DNA from 4 places in the Yersinia vastinensis genome. Region 1 is predicted to be linked to each of the others. Evidence: predicted binding sites of a transcription regulator. Region 1 holds the regulator's gene; each other region holds the start of a gene.

Region 1 (4,541 bases):
CGCAATCCACGCGCACAGAAAGTGCTTAAGATAATACTTTTTTTTAATGGTACTGTTATCGGTTAAATCGAGTATAGGCTCGCCGGGACGCTTTCTCAATAATAAATCGTTCCCGGCTTGCATGTTCGTTAGTGACTATTTTTATTAGTAATAATGACTCAGTGTGAATATTTTCTTCTTACTTATCATTCGGCTGCTGCCACGTTGGTGTAGCAACACCTTTAATCTTTGCATTCGCACTCACTGCCAAGTGTCTCTCTTGACCTAAAGCGTAGCAATAAATGCCATAACCTAGGGCCGCCAAAAGCACGGTTGAAAGCATCACTGTGACTGTGGCCAATAAGGGTTGGCTGATATAAGCCGAAACCATCATGCTGGCGACAAAACACAAACCGAGCTGAAGGGTATTTTGTAGCGCTGCTGCCTTTCCTGTATTCGCCGGAAAAGGGGTTAAAGCATTTGCTACGATAATAGGGTAGCAGGCACCATTCACTAGCGCCATTAAGCAGAAGGGAATAAGTAAGGTTGTTAATGTCGGAGTCGTTAATGTGGCGATCAGATAGAGTGCTATCATGCTAGCGGCGTAACCACTTAGCAACCAAGGCAACAGTGTATTGCCTTTCATCCGTGTTAGTGCACTACGGCAACCAAAACCACCCAGCAGAAAAGCTAATGTTTGTGGAACATAACTCAAACCTATCGCGTTTGGGCTATACCCCATATCTCCCAGAATAAAGGGTGACCCGGTCAACCAAGCAAAAAAACCTGCGCTACATGCCGCAAAAATCATCACGTTTCCGCTAAAGACCGGTGATTTCAGCAACTGCCAGAAACTAATGGCACTTTTATTTTGTGCTGCCTTATCAGAGGTGGTTTTTTTCCGCTCTTTCAGCAAGGCGGTCGGGATTAGCAATAGAAGTGTCACGGCCAATAACACGACAAAAATTGACCGCCAACTAAAGTGGTTTAAGAGCCATGCACCGAGCAACGGGGCTAGAGCAGGAGACAACGCCACTAAAGGCATAATAGTGGCAAAAACCCGGTTGGCTTTACCGTCCCGATAGCGGTCGATGACTAATGCTTGCCAGCTAACAGCGGCAGAACAGATGCCGACGGCTTGGATAAAACGCAGCACCAATAACTGGGTTGCGGTTTCAACCCACAAAATCCCCAAACAACCAATAGCAAAAAGCCCCAACCCGGCGAGTAACACAGGTTTACGACCCAGTTTATCGGAAATTGGCCCCCAGATAAGTTGAGCGATGGCGAAACCGGCGAGAAAGATACTTAGGCTGGCACTAATGGAGCCGGCAGAGGTTTGCAGTTCTTGCTGCATAGCGCCAAAGGCAGGCAAATACATATCTGTAGCCAGATAGCCCAACATGCTCAAACCAGCCAGATAGAACATGAAACTTGATGACGTCTTCATTCTTTATTTCTCTTTATCATATTTTTTGCAGGTAATTTGCTGTTTTTAGAAATTTTATCATTAGGGATTTATTGCGGGGGCATTCTATACGGCGCGATATTCTGTTGTGAACCGGTAATATTTGCGACATGCTATCAAAAAAATTGATAGCAAACGATTGAGTGAAAAGAGGCAGAAAAAATGTGGTCGGAATATGCGTTGGATGTGGTTGATGCCGTAGCTCGTACGGGGAGCTTCAGTGCAGCCGCCCAAGAATTGCACCGTGTGCCGTCTGCGGTGAGTTATACCGTACGCCAACTGGAAGAGTGGTTGGCAGTTCCGTTGTTTGAACGGCGCCACAGAGACGTGGAGTTGACCCCTGCGGGGCTGGTTTTTATTAAAGAAGCTCGAGATGTTATCAAAAAAATGAATGACACACGCCGTCAGTGCCAGCAAGTGGCGAATGGCTGGCGTGGCCAACTCAATATTGTGGTGGATAAAATAGTCAAACCGCAGCGGAGCCGCCACTTAGTATTAGATTTTTATCGTCATTTCCCTGATGTTGAGTTGCGGGTACGCTATGAAGTGTTTAATGGCGTCTGGGATGCGCTGGTGGATGGGCAGGCTGATATGGCTATTGGTGCAACACGTGCAATCCCGGTGAGAGGGCGGTTTGTGTTTCGTGATATGGGATTCTTGTCATGGCTCTGTGTGGTCAGCATTGACCATCCTCTTGCTCGTTTGACAGGGTCACTGAGTGACGATCAATTACGGCCTTACCCCTCGTTGTGTTTAGAAGACACGGCGAGAAACCTGCCAAAACGGGACACCTGGACGTTGGATAATCAACAGCGATTGGTGGCACCGGATTGGATGACCGGAATTGATTGTTTGTGTGAAGGATTGTGCATTGGCATGGTGCCTGCTCATATGGTGTCGCCTTTGATTGCGCAAGGAAAGTTGACGGTATTAACGTTGGCGGAGCCACTTCCCGATAGCCCATGCTGTTTAACTTGGGAGCAGAATAACCATTCTCCCGCTTTGGCTTGGCTGCTAGATTATTTGGGTGACAGTGTCACGCTAAATGACGAGTGGCTAAGAGACGATAATGCGCAGTTTGGCGAGGGAGTTGAGCAGTAGTGGCCGGTGGCATTGAAAGCTACCGGCCAAAGAGGGTTAACGGCGGTAGTCGCGGTATGGACCGTCAGCCACAGAACGGCGTTCGACCAATTTTGGATGCACCTCAATGGTCTGCGGATCTTCGCGTTTGCTGACAATACGATCCAACAACATGGCAAAGGCAGTTTCACCTAATCGCTCTTTGGGTTGGTGAATCGTTGTGAGCGCTGGCGAGAAATAGCGGGCATTACGCACGTTATCATACCCGATCACCGAAATATCTTGCGGCACTCGCAAGCCCAGTTCATCAGCTGCGCATATTGCGCCCATGGCCATAATATCTCCACCACAGAATACGGCGGTAGGGCGATGTTTTTGCGTTAGAATCTGATGCATGGCTTTATAGCCCGATTCGGGTTCAAAATCGCCCTGGACCACCCACTCATCACGCAGCGTGATGTTGGCCTCCTCTAAAGCTTTCAGAAAACCTTGATGGCGGCCCCCGCCGGTATTTCGCGACAGTTGGCCGGGGATGGCTCCAATATCACGATGACCGCGCTCAATCAGATAACGGCCTGCTAAATAGCCGCCTTCAAATGCATTATCAATGATTGAATCGGTAAAATCACCGCGCGCAGTGCCCCAATCCATCACCACCATGGGGATATTGCGATAATCTTCCAGCATCCCTAATAGTTGTTCTGGATATTCAGAACACATTACTAATAGGCCATCGACACGTTTTTGCGCCAGCATGGCCAGATACGCTTTTTGCTTATCCAGATTATTATGAGAGTTACATAAAATCAGGGTATAGCCCTTGCTATAACAGCTATTTTCAACCGCTTCGATCACTTCAGCAAAATAGGGCGCTTCACTGGATGTTGCCAGCAAACCAATTGACTTTGTGTGATTGACTTTCAAACTGCGAGCCACAGCACTGGGCGAATAATGCAATTCTTTAATTGCCGCCCACACGGCAGCCTTGGTGTTTTCGGCGACGAAACGAGTTTTATTGATCACGTGCGAAACGGTGGTGGTGGACACACCCGCATGTTTGGCCACATCTTTAATCGTTGCCATAAAAAAATAACTCCTAAGCTTACCTGTTACAGCAGGTAAGTATTATGTTAATCGTTTGCCTGCATGACTCGAAAACCGCTCAGACAGAAACATGATAGTAGGCTGGATAGTTGAATCCGCTGATTGTCTGAGAGTATTTATTGGACGTTATTAGTCGGTATGCAGTTATGAACTGCGAATTTTGTCTGATCTGGAGGAAAAGGGGAAGAGCTAATCAATGTTATAAAGTGCGTAATGAGCACAAGATTTTTTTTCCTAACTGTGGGAAAATAATTTAACGCACTAATTATGTGCCTTTTCCCTACTAAAACTAACCGGCTGAGGAGTATTTATGGATACCAATCTGAAAATGTCGCTGATTACGACTGTTGGCGCGCTGGCGATGATTATTGTCTTTAGCTTCGTGGCGGTCATGAATTAATTAAACCGCTTGCCGGTGTGAAGTGCTAAGTAGGGCGGATAATTCCGCCCTTAATTATTTTTACAATATCAGGCTAAATTCTTCTCGACGAAGGACCAGTTAACCAGTGCCCAGAAGTTCTCCAGATATTTTGGTCGTGCGTTGCGATAATCGATGTAATAGGCGTGTTCCCACACATCAACAGTCAACAATGGTTTATCAGCAGTTGTCAGTGGCGTGGCAGCATTTGATGTGCTGACAATTGCCAGCTTACCATCTGCTTTTTTTACCAGCCATGTCCAGCCTGCGCCAAAATTTTTCACTGCCGCATCAGTAAACTGCGCCTTAAATTCAGCAAAAGAACCAAACGATTGATTAATGGCATCCGCCACTTTGCCGGTCGGTTCACCGCCACCATTAGGGGATAGGCAATGCCAGTAAAAGGTGTGGTTCCAGACTTGGGCCGCATTATTAAAGATACCGCCACTGGAAGTTTTCACGATCTCTTCCAACGTCTTACCAGCAAATTCA
Region 2 (4,541 bases), 1.2 Mb from region 1:
TACCACGTAACGCAGTATAGAGACGCTCTAATGAAGCTCGCGCTTGTTTGAGATTTTCTTCGCTGTAATTAAGCTGGCTGCGATAGTGCCCTGACATCAGGAAATAGCGCACAGTCTCAGCATCGTAATAAGCCAGTACATCACGGATAGTGAAAAAGTTATTCAGTGATTTCGACATTTTCTCTTTATCGATCATCACCATACCGGAATGCATCCAGTAATTAACGTAGGGGCCATCATGCGCACAGGTGGATTGCGCAATTTCATTTTCATGATGTGGGAACATCAAATCTGAGCCCCCCCCATGAATGTCGAAATGTGCCCCCAACTGCTTGCCATTCATGGCAGAGCACTCAATATGCCAACCAGGGCGGCCCGGACCCCAAGGTGATTCCCAGCTAGGTTCTCCGGGTTTGGACATCTTCCATAAAACAAAATCCATCGGATTGCGTTTAACATCAGCAACTTCAACCCGTGCTCCCGCCTGCAATTGGTCCAGATCCTGACGAGACAACACGCCATAGTCAGGATCACTGTCGACAGCGAACATAACATCACCATTTGAAGCCACATAGGCGTGATCACGGGCGATCAAACGCTCAGTCAACTCAATGATTTCGGGAATATGATGCGTAGCTCGTGGTTCTAAATCTGGGCGCTCAAGATTCAGGGCATCGAAATCTTTGTGCATTTCGGCCAACATCCGCGTCGTGAGCTGCTCGCAGGTTTCATTGTTCTCAATCGCACGTTTAATGATCTTATCATCGACATCCGTGACATTACGAACATAGGTCAAAGAGTAACCTAAATAACGCAAATAACGCGCAACAACGTCGAAAGCCACAAAAGTGCGCCCATGCCCGATGTGACACAGGTCATAAATGGTGATCCCGCACACGTACATACCAATTTTACCGGCATGGATTGGCTTGAATTCCTCTTTTTGGCGACTCAGTGTATTAAAAATCTTTAGCATCGGGACATTCCGTGGTTTCTGTTTTTGCGGTACGCATGGTTTAATAGGATATCATTAGATTATGAGGCAAATCAGCCTCTGATACAGTACTTTTTCGCACATCTTGGCGGCGTTTCGAGTGCTGACTCAATCTCAGAGATATGATATAAGAGCCGTCTAAAGAGTTACGGCTCATTTGTGAGTACACTTATTACACTAGCAGGAACATTATTATGGTCACGTTTCATACTAATCATGGCGATATCGTCATCAACACCTTCGCCGATAAAGCGCCGGTTACCGTTGAAAACTTCCTGAACTACTGCCGTAAAGGTTTCTATGATAACACTATCTTCCACCGTGTTATCGATGGTTTCATGATTCAAGGCGGTGGTTTTGAGCCCGGCATGAACCAGAAGAATACTGATGCTCCTATCAAGAACGAAGCCAACAACGGTCTGAAAAACACCCGCGGCACCTTGGCAATGGCACGTACTAATGATCCGCACTCTGCCACTGCTCAGTTCTTTATTAACGTTGCAGATAACGACTTCCTGAACTTCCGTTCAGAGCGCCCAGATGGCTGGGGATACTGTGTATTCGCTGAAGTTGTTGAAGGCATGGACGTGGTTGATAAAATCAAAAACGTTTCAACTGGCCGCAGCGGTATGCATCAAGATGTGCCGAAAGAAGATGTGATCATTAAAAGCGTTACTGTTAGCGAGTAATAACGGCTTAATGAGCACGCTTTTTATCGCAGACTTGCATCTTAGTGTTCAGGAACCGGCAATCACTGCCGGTTTCCTGCATTTTATACAGCGTGAAGCTATTCATGCTGATGCCCTCTATATTCTGGGTGATTTATTTGAGTCTTGGATTGGCGACGATGACCCCGAACCTTTGTATCGGCAAGTCGCTGCTGCATTAAAATCCCTCCAGCAACAGGGTGTACCCTGCTACTTTATTCACGGCAACCGCGATTTTTTGCTCGGTAAACGCTTTGCGGCTGAAAGTGGCATGATCTTACTGCCCGAAGAAAAAGTGGTCGAATTGTATGACCGCCGCATTGTGATTTTACACGGAGATACTCTGTGTACTGATGATGCTGACTATCAACATTTTCGCCGCCGAGTGCACAACCCACTGATCCAAAAATTATTCCTGTGGCTCCCTTTGCGCTTTCGCTTGCGAATAGCAGTTTATATGCGCGGCCAAAGTCAGCAAAATAACACCGGTAAATCGCAACTGATTATGGATGTTAATCCACAGGCTGTGGTGGACACTTTTCAGCGTAATAATGTCAGTTGGATGATTCATGGACATACCCATCGCCCTGCAGTTCATACTGTAGAATTGCCAACAACAACAGCCCATCGAGTCGTTTTAGGAGCTTGGCATGTTGAAGGGTCGATGGTAAAAGTCACTAAAGAGAGCGTCGAGTTGATTAAATTCCCCTTTTAATCAGACATCGTTATAAATCACGACAGCATCCCCATAGATAAAAAAACCGGTAAATCCCGCTAAAAGCCGCGACGCAACCGTTTTCCTTGCCTTTGGCTCATGATATGCTCTACGCCCTCTTCGCCAGTCACGATTTATATCAAGTCGTTCTGGCCGACGCTTGCGCAATTACAGGAGCTTTACACCCATGGGAGCCAACCTCGATTCGGCTTATGCAGCCGGGGTTAAAATCGCTATCGTAATGGGGTCCAAGAGTGACTGGGCCACCATGCAGTTCGCCGCCGACGTGCTCACCACGCTCAATGTTCCGTTTCATGTCGAAGTTGTTTCTGCACACCGAACCCCTGACAAACTGTTCAGTTTCGCCGAACAAGCGGATGCCAATGGCTTACATGTCATTATTGCTGGCGCGGGAGGTGCAGCTCACCTGCCGGGTATGCTGGCAGCAAAAACATTGGTGCCGGTTTTAGGGGTTCCAGTACAAAGTGCCGCACTAAGTGGCGTCGATAGCCTGTATTCTATTGTGCAAATGCCGCGCGGTATTCCGGTGGGAACGCTGGCGATTGGTAAAGCAGGGGCAGCGAACGCGGCCTTACTAGCAGCTCAAATACTGGCGCTACATGACCACAAGTTAGCAGAGCGTCTAGCCGATTGGCGTAAAAGCCAAACTGACGAAGTGTTAGATAACCCAGACCCACGGGAATCAGATCTACCAATGCCGAATTCACAGGTGAAAGCATGAAACCCGTTTGCGTATTAGGCAACGGTCAGTTAGGGCGCATGCTGCGTCAAGCTGGCGAGCCTCTGGGTATTGCTGTTTATCCGGTAGGTTTGGATGCTGAACCGGAAGCCGTACCTTATCAGCACAGTGTTATCACCGCTGAGATTGAGCGCTGGCCAGAAACCGCCCTGACTCGCGAACTCGCCACACACACCGCTTTTGTTAACCGCGATATTTTCCCGCGCCTGGCTGATCGTCTGACACAAAAGCAGTTACTCGACAGCCTGAATTTGGCGACAGCGCCATGGCAATTATTGGCCAGTGCCAGCGAGTGGCCACAAGTCTTCGCCACGCTAGGTGAATTAGCCATCGTGAAACGTCGAGTCGGCGGCTATGACGGACGTGGTCAATGGCGTATACGTGCTGGCGAGCAAAACACCTTGCCTGCTGATGCTTATGGCGAATGTATTGTTGAACAAGGCATCAATTTTTCCGGCGAAGTCTCTTTGGTGGGCGCACGTAGCCATCAAGGTAAATCTGTCTTTTACCCACTCACTCATAACCTGCATGAGGATGGCATCCTACGCATGAGCGTAGCCTTGCCACAGCCAAATAGCCGTCTACAGCAGCAAGCTGAAAAGATGCTGTCAGCCATTATGGATGAGCTGAATTATGTCGGTGTGATGGCGATGGAGTGCTTTATTGTCGGGGACAGTTTACTGATCAATGAACTGGCACCACGAGTGCATAACAGCGGTCACTGGACTCAGAATGGGGCTTCTATCAACCAGTTTGAGCTGCATTTGCGCGCTATTTTAGATTTACCGTTGCCAACGCCGGTAGTGAATACCCCATCAGCCATGGTCAATCTGATTGGTACGCCAGTGAATACCGAGTGGTTATCGCTGCCATTAGTACATCTGCATTGGTATGAAAAAGAGGTGCGTGACGGGCGTAAAGTGGGTCATTTGAATTTAAATGATCCCGATGGCGCAGCACTGAGTACCGCACTGGCCGCATTAGCGCCTTTGCTGCCTACTGAATATCAGAATGCTCTACGTTGGGCACAGGCGAAGTTATAAATAAATCGCGGGCGGCAGAGGCTGCCCGCGATGCTCCTAAATTTCGTCATTGCGGAACAACGCCCGCCCCTGTAATAACCTCGCGCCTAGCCATCCGCCACAAAGAGACAGCAAGAGCGCGGCCGCCAGTGGCAATAGCCACCACATCACCCAATTAGGTTGCCACGGGAAATCAAACACTAACCGCTGTAATGCCCAGAGTGCGGCTTCTGCGCCGATGGCCGCTGCAAGACCCGCAACCAACCCCAATAGCGCAAACTCCCACCACAATGTACCTCGCAGTAAGCGTTTACTTGCTCCGAGTGTGCGATAGACCACCAGC
Region 3 (4,541 bases), 1.9 Mb from region 1:
TTCTAGAATGCCCGGCAATTGCAGGCCCAGCAGGATAAACACCATGCCGTTAAATACGAACTCCAACATCGACCACACGCTATCGGCGCGCAACCGCATGGTCAGAGGAGCATTACGAATAACCCCCGATTGGCTGATGGTCATCCCCGCGGCCACTGCGGCTAAAATACCGGAAACACCAATATGTTCAGCAATCAGATAAGAGGCGAACGGTAACAGTAGCAGCAAGACGATTTGTGTCGCCGGGTCATCACCGCTCCATCGGCTCATTAGGCGCAGTGATTTACTGTATGACCACGTGACAGCCACACCGGCCAGCAAACCGCCAATCGCCACTTTCAGGAATTCCAACGTGGCACCAGAAACCGTGAACACCATAGTGCCCATTGCCACCGCAATAGCGAATTTCAGCGCAACCAGACCAGAGGCATCATTCATCAATGCCTCCCCTTCCAACACACCCATAATCGATTTAGGTATTCGCCCTTTCCCTACGATACCGGACAACGCCACGGCATCGGTTGGCGATAATACCGCCGCCAGTGCAAAAGCAGCGACCAGCGGAATACCCGGTACCATCCAATAAATGAGGTAACCGATGCCCACCACAGTGACCAGCACCAAGGCTAAGGCCAAACCAAATATTTCCCGCCCATGGTGGATAAATTCCCGTGTTGGTGTTTTCCAGCCATCGGCAAAGAGCAGTGGAGGGATAAACAGCACTAAGAATAATTCCGGGTCAAAATCGACATGCAAACCAAAGTGAGGCCAAGCCAGCAAGGCACCACAGACAATCTGCATTAAAGGGAGAGGAACTTGAAACGGTAACATTCTCGTGACGACGCCAGAAAGCGATACCACCAGAATCAGAATGAGGATTGTAAAAAAGATTTCCATGCTTTCCTTAGACTCAACACGACGTACACAACATAAGACCTGACCGCACTCGCCCCTATGCTGGGCGGGTTCACAGCTTTTGATAGTAGATCACTTTTTTATAAAACGGGGAAAAACCTGTTACTGAAAGCAGGAAAATACAAAGAAAGTAGGGATATATAAAAAGTGGCAAGATTAAGGACAGAATAGGGGGCAGAATACCCCCTATTATTGAGATTAAATCGCCCAACCGCCGGCATAGAATGCCACCAGCGCCACGGCAATAATCACCGTGCCAAGATTTAATTTACGCCATTCGCCGGAACAAATACGGCCAATCACCAGTGAGCTAAAGCCCAACATAATACCGGTGACGATATTGCAGGTCAGCACGATAAATACGGCGCAAAGCAAACCCGACATCGCATCAACGAAATCGTCAAAATCCAGTTTGGATACGTTACTCAGCATCAGCAAGCCGACATACATCAGAGCCGGAGCCGTTGCATAAGCCGGAACCAAGTAGGAAAGCGGAGAGAGGAACAAAATCAGCAAGAACAGGATACCGACGACGGTAGCCGTCAGGCCGGTTTTGCCGCCTGCCGCTGTACCGGCAGCAGATTCAATATAGACAGCCGCAGGAGCCGCGCCCACCAAACCAGCAAAAATGCTGCTGACAGAGTCAGAGGTCAGGGCTTTGCCACCATTGATAATCTGGCCATCTTTATCCAGCAAGTTTGCCTGCCCTGCTACCGCACGGATGGTGCCGGTAGCATCAAAGACGGCAGTCATCACCAAAGCCAACACACTTGGCAACACCACAGGTTTTAATGCGCCCATGATATCAAGGCTGAAAATCAATGAGTTACCATTAGCATCTGCCAGACTTGGCATCGCGAACAGCCCTTGGTACGTCACACTTGGGTCAAAAATCAGGCCAATAACCGAGATGGCGATAATCACCAACAGAATCCCACCCGGAACACGCAGTTTTTCCAAACCGAAAATCACCGCCAGACCCAATAGTGTCATCATGACCGGGAAAGAGGTGAATGCGCCCAGCGCTACTGGCAAACCCTCGATGGGGTTCTTGATAACCAGACCGACACCATTTGCCGCAATCAGCAGCAGGAACAGGCCGATACCAATGCCGGTGCCGTGTGCCACGCCCATTGGCAAGTTACGCAATATCCATGAACGGATGCCGGTGACAGAAATAATGGTGAACAGCACCCCCATCAGGAATACCGCGCCCAACGCCACAGGAATGCTAATCTGTTGGCCCAACACCAGACTGAATGCGGTAAACGCAGTCAGAGAGATGGCGCAACCAATCGCCATTGGCAAATTCGCCCACAACCCCATCAACAAAGAGCCTAAACCTGCAACCAAACAGGTCGCAACAAATACGGCTGTTGGCGGGAAGCCCGCTTTACCCAGCATGCTAGGCACAACAATGACCGAGTAGACCATGGCCAAAAAGGTCGTCAGACCGGCCAGCACTTCTTGGCGTACATTACTGCCACGTTCACTAAGCTTAAAAAATGCATCAAGCGAACCTTTTGGCTTTGCCGCCGAGTTCGCTTGAGGATTGGTGCTAGACATGGTGATGTCCCCTGTGTGTCATTTTAAATGTAGTCAGCAAGTCACACGCCCTTTCATACGTAATCGTTTCCGTCTCTGCCGATTAACTCGTCAACTCCTCCAACACCGAAGTCACGGAGAAAATAGCAAACGATTAGCTGGAAGTGGGTATGACTGAAAAAAAATCGAAGTTTAGGGCAGATGTCATTTAAGGCAAACGATTATCTAGCTATTTGCAGCGACTAATCAACATCAGAAAGCGACATTTCATGCATTTTCTTACATTAATTTGTCCGGAAGCATTAATTGTAGAGGGAAACGAAAGTGTGAGCGGCCTCACACTCGTTTATCTGAGATATCTAAACCCCGATAATCATTTTTCTAATGTGAAGGCACCGCCCTTTGCAATCGCTTGTTGATAGGCCGGGCGCTGATGAATGCGGACTAAGAAGTCTTTCAGTTTCGGGAACCCGTCAAGGCCACCACGGGTGTTTATCGCTTCGATAGGAAAGCTCATCTGGATATCGGCGGCACTGAAATCCCGGCCCGCAAACCACAGGTTTTGCATTAAATGCTGCTCGAGATAATCACGGTGCGTGGCAATTTGCTTATTTAGATAATTTTTCTGCACTCCATCCCCCAAGGCTTTCGCTACTGGGCGGATAATCCACGGCACTGGCGGCCCACCAAATCGGCTGAAGATAAGCTTCATCACCAGCAGTGGCATCAATGAGCCTTCCGCATAATGCATCCAGTAACGAAATTGCTGGCGATCATAATGGCCAGTAGGCTTGAACTGCCCTTGAGCATCATAGGTTTCTTGCAAATACTCAATGATGGCACCTGATTCAGCCAACGTCAGATCACCATCAGTTATCACTGGTGACTTCCCCAACGGATGGATTTTTTTCAATTCTGGCGGTGCCAACAAACTGCCGGGATCACGCTGATAGCACTTCAACTCATAGGGAACTTGCAACTCTTCCAACATCCACAAGATACGCTGTGAACGTGAATTATTCAGATGGTGAACAATGACCATGACCGAACTCCATATGATGAATATCAGAGTATTGATTATAGTGATAAAAGGATATTTTGGTTTACGGCATAGTGGATGCAGTTTCCGAGAAGCCAAGCATCGATATTAGAGAGGCAGAGCAACAAACCACAGAATTGACGTAAAAAGGTAATAAAAAACCCTGCCGAGACAGGGTATTATTTTTAGCACTATTCGTACTTAGCGAATCCCAGAATCAGAACGGAATATCGTCGTCAAAATCCATTGGTGGCTCATTGCCGCCTTGTGGCTGTGCTGCAGGGGCTGCTTGCGCAGGACGTGAAGTCTGGCCGCCGCTGAACTGGTTGCCGCCTTGCGGTTGCTGAGGCTGACCCCAACCACCTTGCGCGCCACCATCTTGTTGCGCACCACCTGCTGGAGCACCGCCGCCCTGACGGCCACCCAGCATTTGCATGGTGCCGCCTACGTTAACAACCACTTCAGTGGTGTAACGCTCTTGACCGCTTTGATCTTGCCATTTGCGGGTTTGCAATGCGCCTTCAATATAGACCTGAGAGCCTTTACGCAGATATTCACCCGCCACTTCGGCCAGTTTGCCAAATAGCACCACACGGTGCCATTCCGTCTTTTCTTTCTGCTCGCCGGTTGCTTTATCACGCCAGCTTTCGGAAGTGGCCAGGGTGATGTTGGCAACAGCGCCGCCGTTAGGCATGTAGCGGACTTCCGGGTCTTGGCCCAAATTCCCGACCAAAATCACTTTGTTTACGCCTCTGCTGGCCATGTGAACTCTCCTGATGAAGTAAATTTTGTACAGTATAAACGAGTCAGTTTAACACGCTAACAGCCAAACGGCACAACAGATCATAAGTGCGAAATGCATTACAGATTTATCGTGGCGCCTGCTTTAATTGCACTCAGATACTGGATATCCATTCAGGTTTTTTTGTGTCATAATTATTCGTTTCGTACTGGCTGTGTCCTTTTTCGGTGTTACAAAGTGCACAAATTAGGTTTGTTTTCATGGCAAACCGGCACGGCAACACACAGATAAAACCTAAAA
Region 4 (4,541 bases), 1.4 Mb from region 1:
GTAAGTCGGTAATGTATTCTCTATAGACATGCGTATTGGTCATCGTTGGCAGGATAAGTTCGTGTTATGCTACCACCAAGAAAGGTCGCTATACCAGAAAACGCAACGCTATATACCCTATAGATTTCAATATGCAGGAAGGCAGCAAACAGATTTGCAATTTGAAAGATGGGGGATAAAGGGGTTGTATCTTGGTATCGAGGTATATATAGTGACGCCCGCTTTGCAGCTACGAGCAATTTGCCTCTGGTTTTCAGGGCTGGCGCGAAATTAGTCAGGAAGGTCGCATGTCTGCACAACCGGTAGATATTCAAATTTTTGGTCGCTCGTTAAGAGTTAATTGTCCGCCAGAACAACAAGATGCGTTGAACATGGCAGCAGAAGATCTTAACCAACGGTTGCAAGATCTGAAAGTTCGCACTAGAGTCACCAATACTGAGCAGTTAGTTTTTATCGCGGCATTGAACGTATGTCACGAATTAGCTCAGGAAAGATTAAAAACCCGTGACTATGCTTCCAATATGGAGCAACGTATACGAATGCTACAACAGACCATTGAACAGGCATTGCTTGAACAGGGTCGCATCTCTGAACGTCAGGATGCACAATTTGAATAAATCTCTGTTGAATGATAGATTCAGCAGTGAGTAAAGAATTTCTCTGAGGTGTTTGTCAGCGGGTCAGTCCCCTGAGCCGATATTTAATACCAACAGAATGTAGTGCCTCCGTAACCGGTGCGCATGCTCGGTCCGCCGAGAAGCCTTAAGGTTGCGACGCTGCGTTCACCTTGAACCATGGGTTCAAGGGTTACAGCCTGCGGCGGCATCTCGGAGATCCCTTTCTTATCGTGTAACCGGCACTTTTGGGTTATCACGTTCGTTGTGATACAGGCAATTTCCTCCTTACTTAGTTAACAACTTGTTTTTTAAGTCAATAAAATGCCCTTGAATCCGCAACATGCCCTTGAGCGGCAAAAAATTCGCAGTGAAATTCGTGAGCGCCGGCGCTTGCTCACTCCGGAGCAACAGCAGCAATCAGCTCATCTCGCCGCCAGTCATCTCGCCTCCCACCATAAAATTCAACAAGCGAATACGGTCGCGATATTTCTCTCTTTTGATGGCGAGCTGAATACTGACCCGGTTATCGAGTTGCTGTGGCAGCAGAAAAAGCAAGTTTATCTCCCTGTTCTTCACCCCTTCAGCCCCGGGAATTTACTCTTTCTCAGCTATCGGCCTGATAGCCAGCTTATACGTAACCGGCTGAAAATCTTTGAACCTCAGTTAGATGTGCGCGATGTTCTGCCCCTAAACCAGCTAGATGTGGTGATAACCCCGCTGGTGGCATTCGATCAACACGGACAGCGCTTAGGGATGGGGGGTGGTTTTTATGACCGCACACTACAACACTGGCAGCGTGGCGGCCCCTATCCTATTGGTCTTGCTCATGATTGTCAGCGCGTAGAATATTTACCCAGTGAACATTGGGATGTACCACTACCCGAGATAGTCACACCGGAAAAAGTCTGGCGGTGGTGAACCAAGATTTTCCGCATAAAAAAACACCCGAAATCTCGTGATAGCGGGTGTTCAGTCATTTTTTACTCACGCGGACATCACATAACCATACCCAAAGACATTGACGTTGCCGCTAGGCAGCAACGCCAAGACGAAGAATATGTTAGTACAATAAACGCGCGCGTATAGTCCCTGGAATCGCCTTCATGGCTAACAATGCTTTTTCTGCATTTTCCGCATCATCAGTTTCTACGTCGATAACGACGTAACCGATTTCAGCGCTGGTTTGCAAATATTGCGCCGCGATATTGACGTTCTGTTCAGCAAAAATTTTGTTAATGCTGGTCAGAATGCCAGGACGGTTTTCATGGATATGCAGCAGACGGCGGGTATTGTCGCCGTGGGCTGGCAGAGAAACTTCTGGGAAGTTAACCGCAGACAGCGTTGAACCGTTGTCAGAGTACTTCGCCAGTTTACCGGCCACTTCGTCACCGATATTTTCCTGCGCTTCCTGAGTGGAGCCACCGATATGCGGAGTCAATAACACATTGTCAAACTCGCACAATGGTGAATTGAACGGGTCTTTATTGGTTGCTGGCTCTTCAGGGAAAACGTCAATTGCCGCACCGGCCAGATGATTACTAGCCAATGCATCACACAGCGCCGGAATATCAACCACGGTACCGCGTGAGGCGTTAATCAACATCGCACCGGGCTTCATCAGTGCTAATTGCTCTGGGCCAATCATATTTTTAGTGGAGTGATTTTCTGGCACATGCAGGCTTATCACGTCACTCATGTTCAATAAATCAGACAGATGGCGAACCTGCTGCGCATTCCCCAACGACAGCTTATTCTCGATATCGTAGAAGAAGACTTTCATGCCGACACTTTCAGCCAAAATACCCAACTGAGTACCGATATGACCATACCCGATGATACCCAGCTTTTTGCCACGGGCTTCATAGGAGCCAACCGCCAACTTATTCCACTCGCCACGATGCGCTTTGGCATTAGCTGAGGGAATACCACGGAACATCAACAGTAACTCGCCCAGTACCATTTCGGCGACCGAACGGGTATTGGAGAAAGGTGCATTGAATACCGGCACACCGCGTTTGGTTGCCGCATTTAAATCAACCTGATTAGTCCCGATACAGAAACAACCTACTGCAACTAATTTTTCTGCTGCAGCAAAAACTTCTTCGGACAGATGCGTACGCGATCGAATCCCGACGAAGTGAGCATCACGAATAGATTCTTTCAGTGATTCGGTGTCTAAGGCACCTTTATGATATTCAATATTGCTATAACCGGCCGCACGCAGATTATCAACCGTGCTCTGGTGCACCCCTTCCACTAACAGAAACTTAATTCTGTCTTTCTCCAGTGATACTTTTGCCATGTCCCCGACCCTATTTTCAGACTTCAGATGTGGCTGCCGATATCGAATGAATCCGGTCAGCACCCTGCCAACATAACAAATATTACGCGGGCGGCAATACAAACGATTGCCTGTCTATCAGCATAACAATCAGTGCGGATGTTAATTTATGGAATAAAAAACTGGCTGAGGGAGAGTTAATGGCAGGTTAATAAAATGAAATGCAAAATTGTGATATATATCACCAAATTTAACCATTTAAAGAAAAGATATTTAAAGACAATAATTATCAGGGTGAAGTCAATAAACCACACCCTGAGCAAGGTTTAACTGATCACTTTAGAAGCACAGTCTTCACACCGTCAGCGGTGCCAATCAGAGCCACATCAGCACCCCGGTTGGCAAATAACCCCACAGTGACAACGCCAGCAATGCCATTAATTTTATTTTCTAACGCGACTGCATCTAAAATAGTCAGGTTATGGACATCCAGAATAACGTTGCCGTTATCGGTCAGAACATTTTGGCGATATTCCGGTAACCCACCCAATTTAACCAGCTCACGGGCAACATAAGAGCGAGCCATCGGAATAACTTCTACTGGCAGCGGGAACTTACCCAACACGTCAACCTGCTTGGATGCATCGGCAATACAGATGAATTTACGCGCTATAGCGGCAATAATTTTCTCACGCGTCAGGGCGGCACCGCCCCCTTTAATCATCTGCATCTGGCCGTTAATTTCATCTGCACCATCGACATAAATATCCAGCGTATCTACTTCGTTGCAATCAAATACCTGAATACCGTAACTTTTCAGCTTGGCTGTAGATGCGTCAGAGCTGGAAACCGCCCCTTCAATTTGGCCTTTGATGGAAGCGAGAGCATCAATGAAATGTGCCGCAGTTGAGCCGGTCCCGACCCCAACAATAGTGCCAGGTTTGACATAATCTAATGCTGCCCAGCCCACTGCTTTTTTAAGTTCATCCTGAGTCATGGTAAATTCGCGCCTTGATATGAAAGAAAACCTGAGGTCATTATAGAGCATATACACCAGAAATCGCCGCAATAAAGCCCGTTTAGGATACGGTTAATTCTAGCAAGCTCACAGTTATGTCCGTTTATTTGTGGCGAGCACTCAGGCATTCCGACATAGAAAAATGATCAAAATGTGGCATAGTGCGATATCAACTTAATATTTGGAGAGATGACTCCGATGAAACGCCCAGACTACCGTACGCTACAAGCGCTGGACGCGGTGATCCGTGAACGCGGTTTTGAACGCGCGGCACAAAAACTCTGTATCACCCAATCGGCGGTATCTCAACGCATTAAGCAGTTAGAGAACCTGTTCGGTCAGCCTCTATTGGTGCGCACAGTCCCCCCTCGCCCAACGGAACAAGGGCAGAAGTTGCTCGCATTACTGCATCAGGTTGAACTGCTGGAGGAGGAGTGGCTCGGCAATGACAATGGCGGGGATACCCCTTTGCTACTGTCGCTGGCGGTCAACGCCGACAGTCTGGCAACCTGGTTACTTCCAGCATTGAAACCGGTGTTGGCTGACTCCCCGATTCGGCTTAATTTACAAGTCGAAGATGAAACCCGAACACAAGAACGCTTGCGCCGTGGTGAAGTCGTGGGCG

What was found. The regulator PurR, encoded in region 1, represses purine synthesis genes. The targets are predictions, from matches to a motif close to CANGCAAACGTTTGCNTG.
Region 2: the regulator PurR is predicted to act here: its motif matches at 2,487-2,504, upstream of purE (5-(carboxyamino)imidazole ribonucleotide mutase).
Region 3: the regulator PurR is predicted to act here: its motif matches at 2,538-2,555, upstream of ACIOG0_RS01580 (NCS2 family permease).
Region 4: the regulator PurR is predicted to act here: its motif matches at 3,015-3,032, upstream of serA (phosphoglycerate dehydrogenase).

The regions. Positions count from the first base shown of each region.
Region 1 covers NZ_CP173260.1:2,255,103-2,259,643, forward strand. Annotated here, with positions in the region: gene punC (purine nucleoside transporter PunC) at 179-1,429, opposite strand; gene punR (DNA-binding transcriptional activator PunR) at 1,610-2,548, shown strand; gene purR (HTH-type transcriptional repressor PurR) at 2,585-3,610, opposite strand; gene ACIOG0_RS10605 (YnhF family membrane protein) at 3,942-4,031, shown strand; gene sodB (superoxide dismutase [Fe]) at 4,100-4,541, opposite strand, start outside.
Region 2 covers NZ_CP173260.1:3,424,173-3,428,713, forward strand. Annotated here, with positions in the region: gene cysS (cysteine--tRNA ligase) at 1-976, opposite strand, end outside; gene ppiB (peptidylprolyl isomerase B) at 1,189-1,683, shown strand; gene ACIOG0_RS15995 (UDP-2,3-diacylglucosamine diphosphatase) at 1,694-2,416, shown strand; gene purE (5-(carboxyamino)imidazole ribonucleotide mutase) at 2,604-3,158, shown strand; gene purK (5-(carboxyamino)imidazole ribonucleotide synthase) at 3,155-4,219, shown strand; gene ybbP (putative ABC transporter permease subunit YbbP) at 4,256-4,541, opposite strand, start outside.
Region 3 covers NZ_CP173260.1:372,452-376,992, reverse strand. Annotated here, with positions in the region: gene ACIOG0_RS01585 (Na+/H+ antiporter) at 1-897, opposite strand, end outside; gene ACIOG0_RS01580 (NCS2 family permease) at 1,114-2,481, opposite strand; gene ACIOG0_RS01575 (glutathione S-transferase family protein) at 2,834-3,502, opposite strand; gene ssb1 (single-stranded DNA-binding protein SSB1) at 3,717-4,262, opposite strand.
Region 4 covers NZ_CP173260.1:873,776-878,316, reverse strand. Annotated here, with positions in the region: gene ACIOG0_RS03945 (YecA family protein) at 1-30, opposite strand, end outside; gene zapA (cell division protein ZapA) at 288-617, shown strand; RNA gene ssrS (6S RNA) at 655-838, shown strand; gene ACIOG0_RS03930 (5-formyltetrahydrofolate cyclo-ligase) at 939-1,535, shown strand; gene serA (phosphoglycerate dehydrogenase) at 1,678-2,919, opposite strand; gene rpiA (ribose-5-phosphate isomerase RpiA) at 3,233-3,895, opposite strand; gene ACIOG0_RS03915 (LysR family transcriptional regulator ArgP) at 4,115-4,541, shown strand, end outside.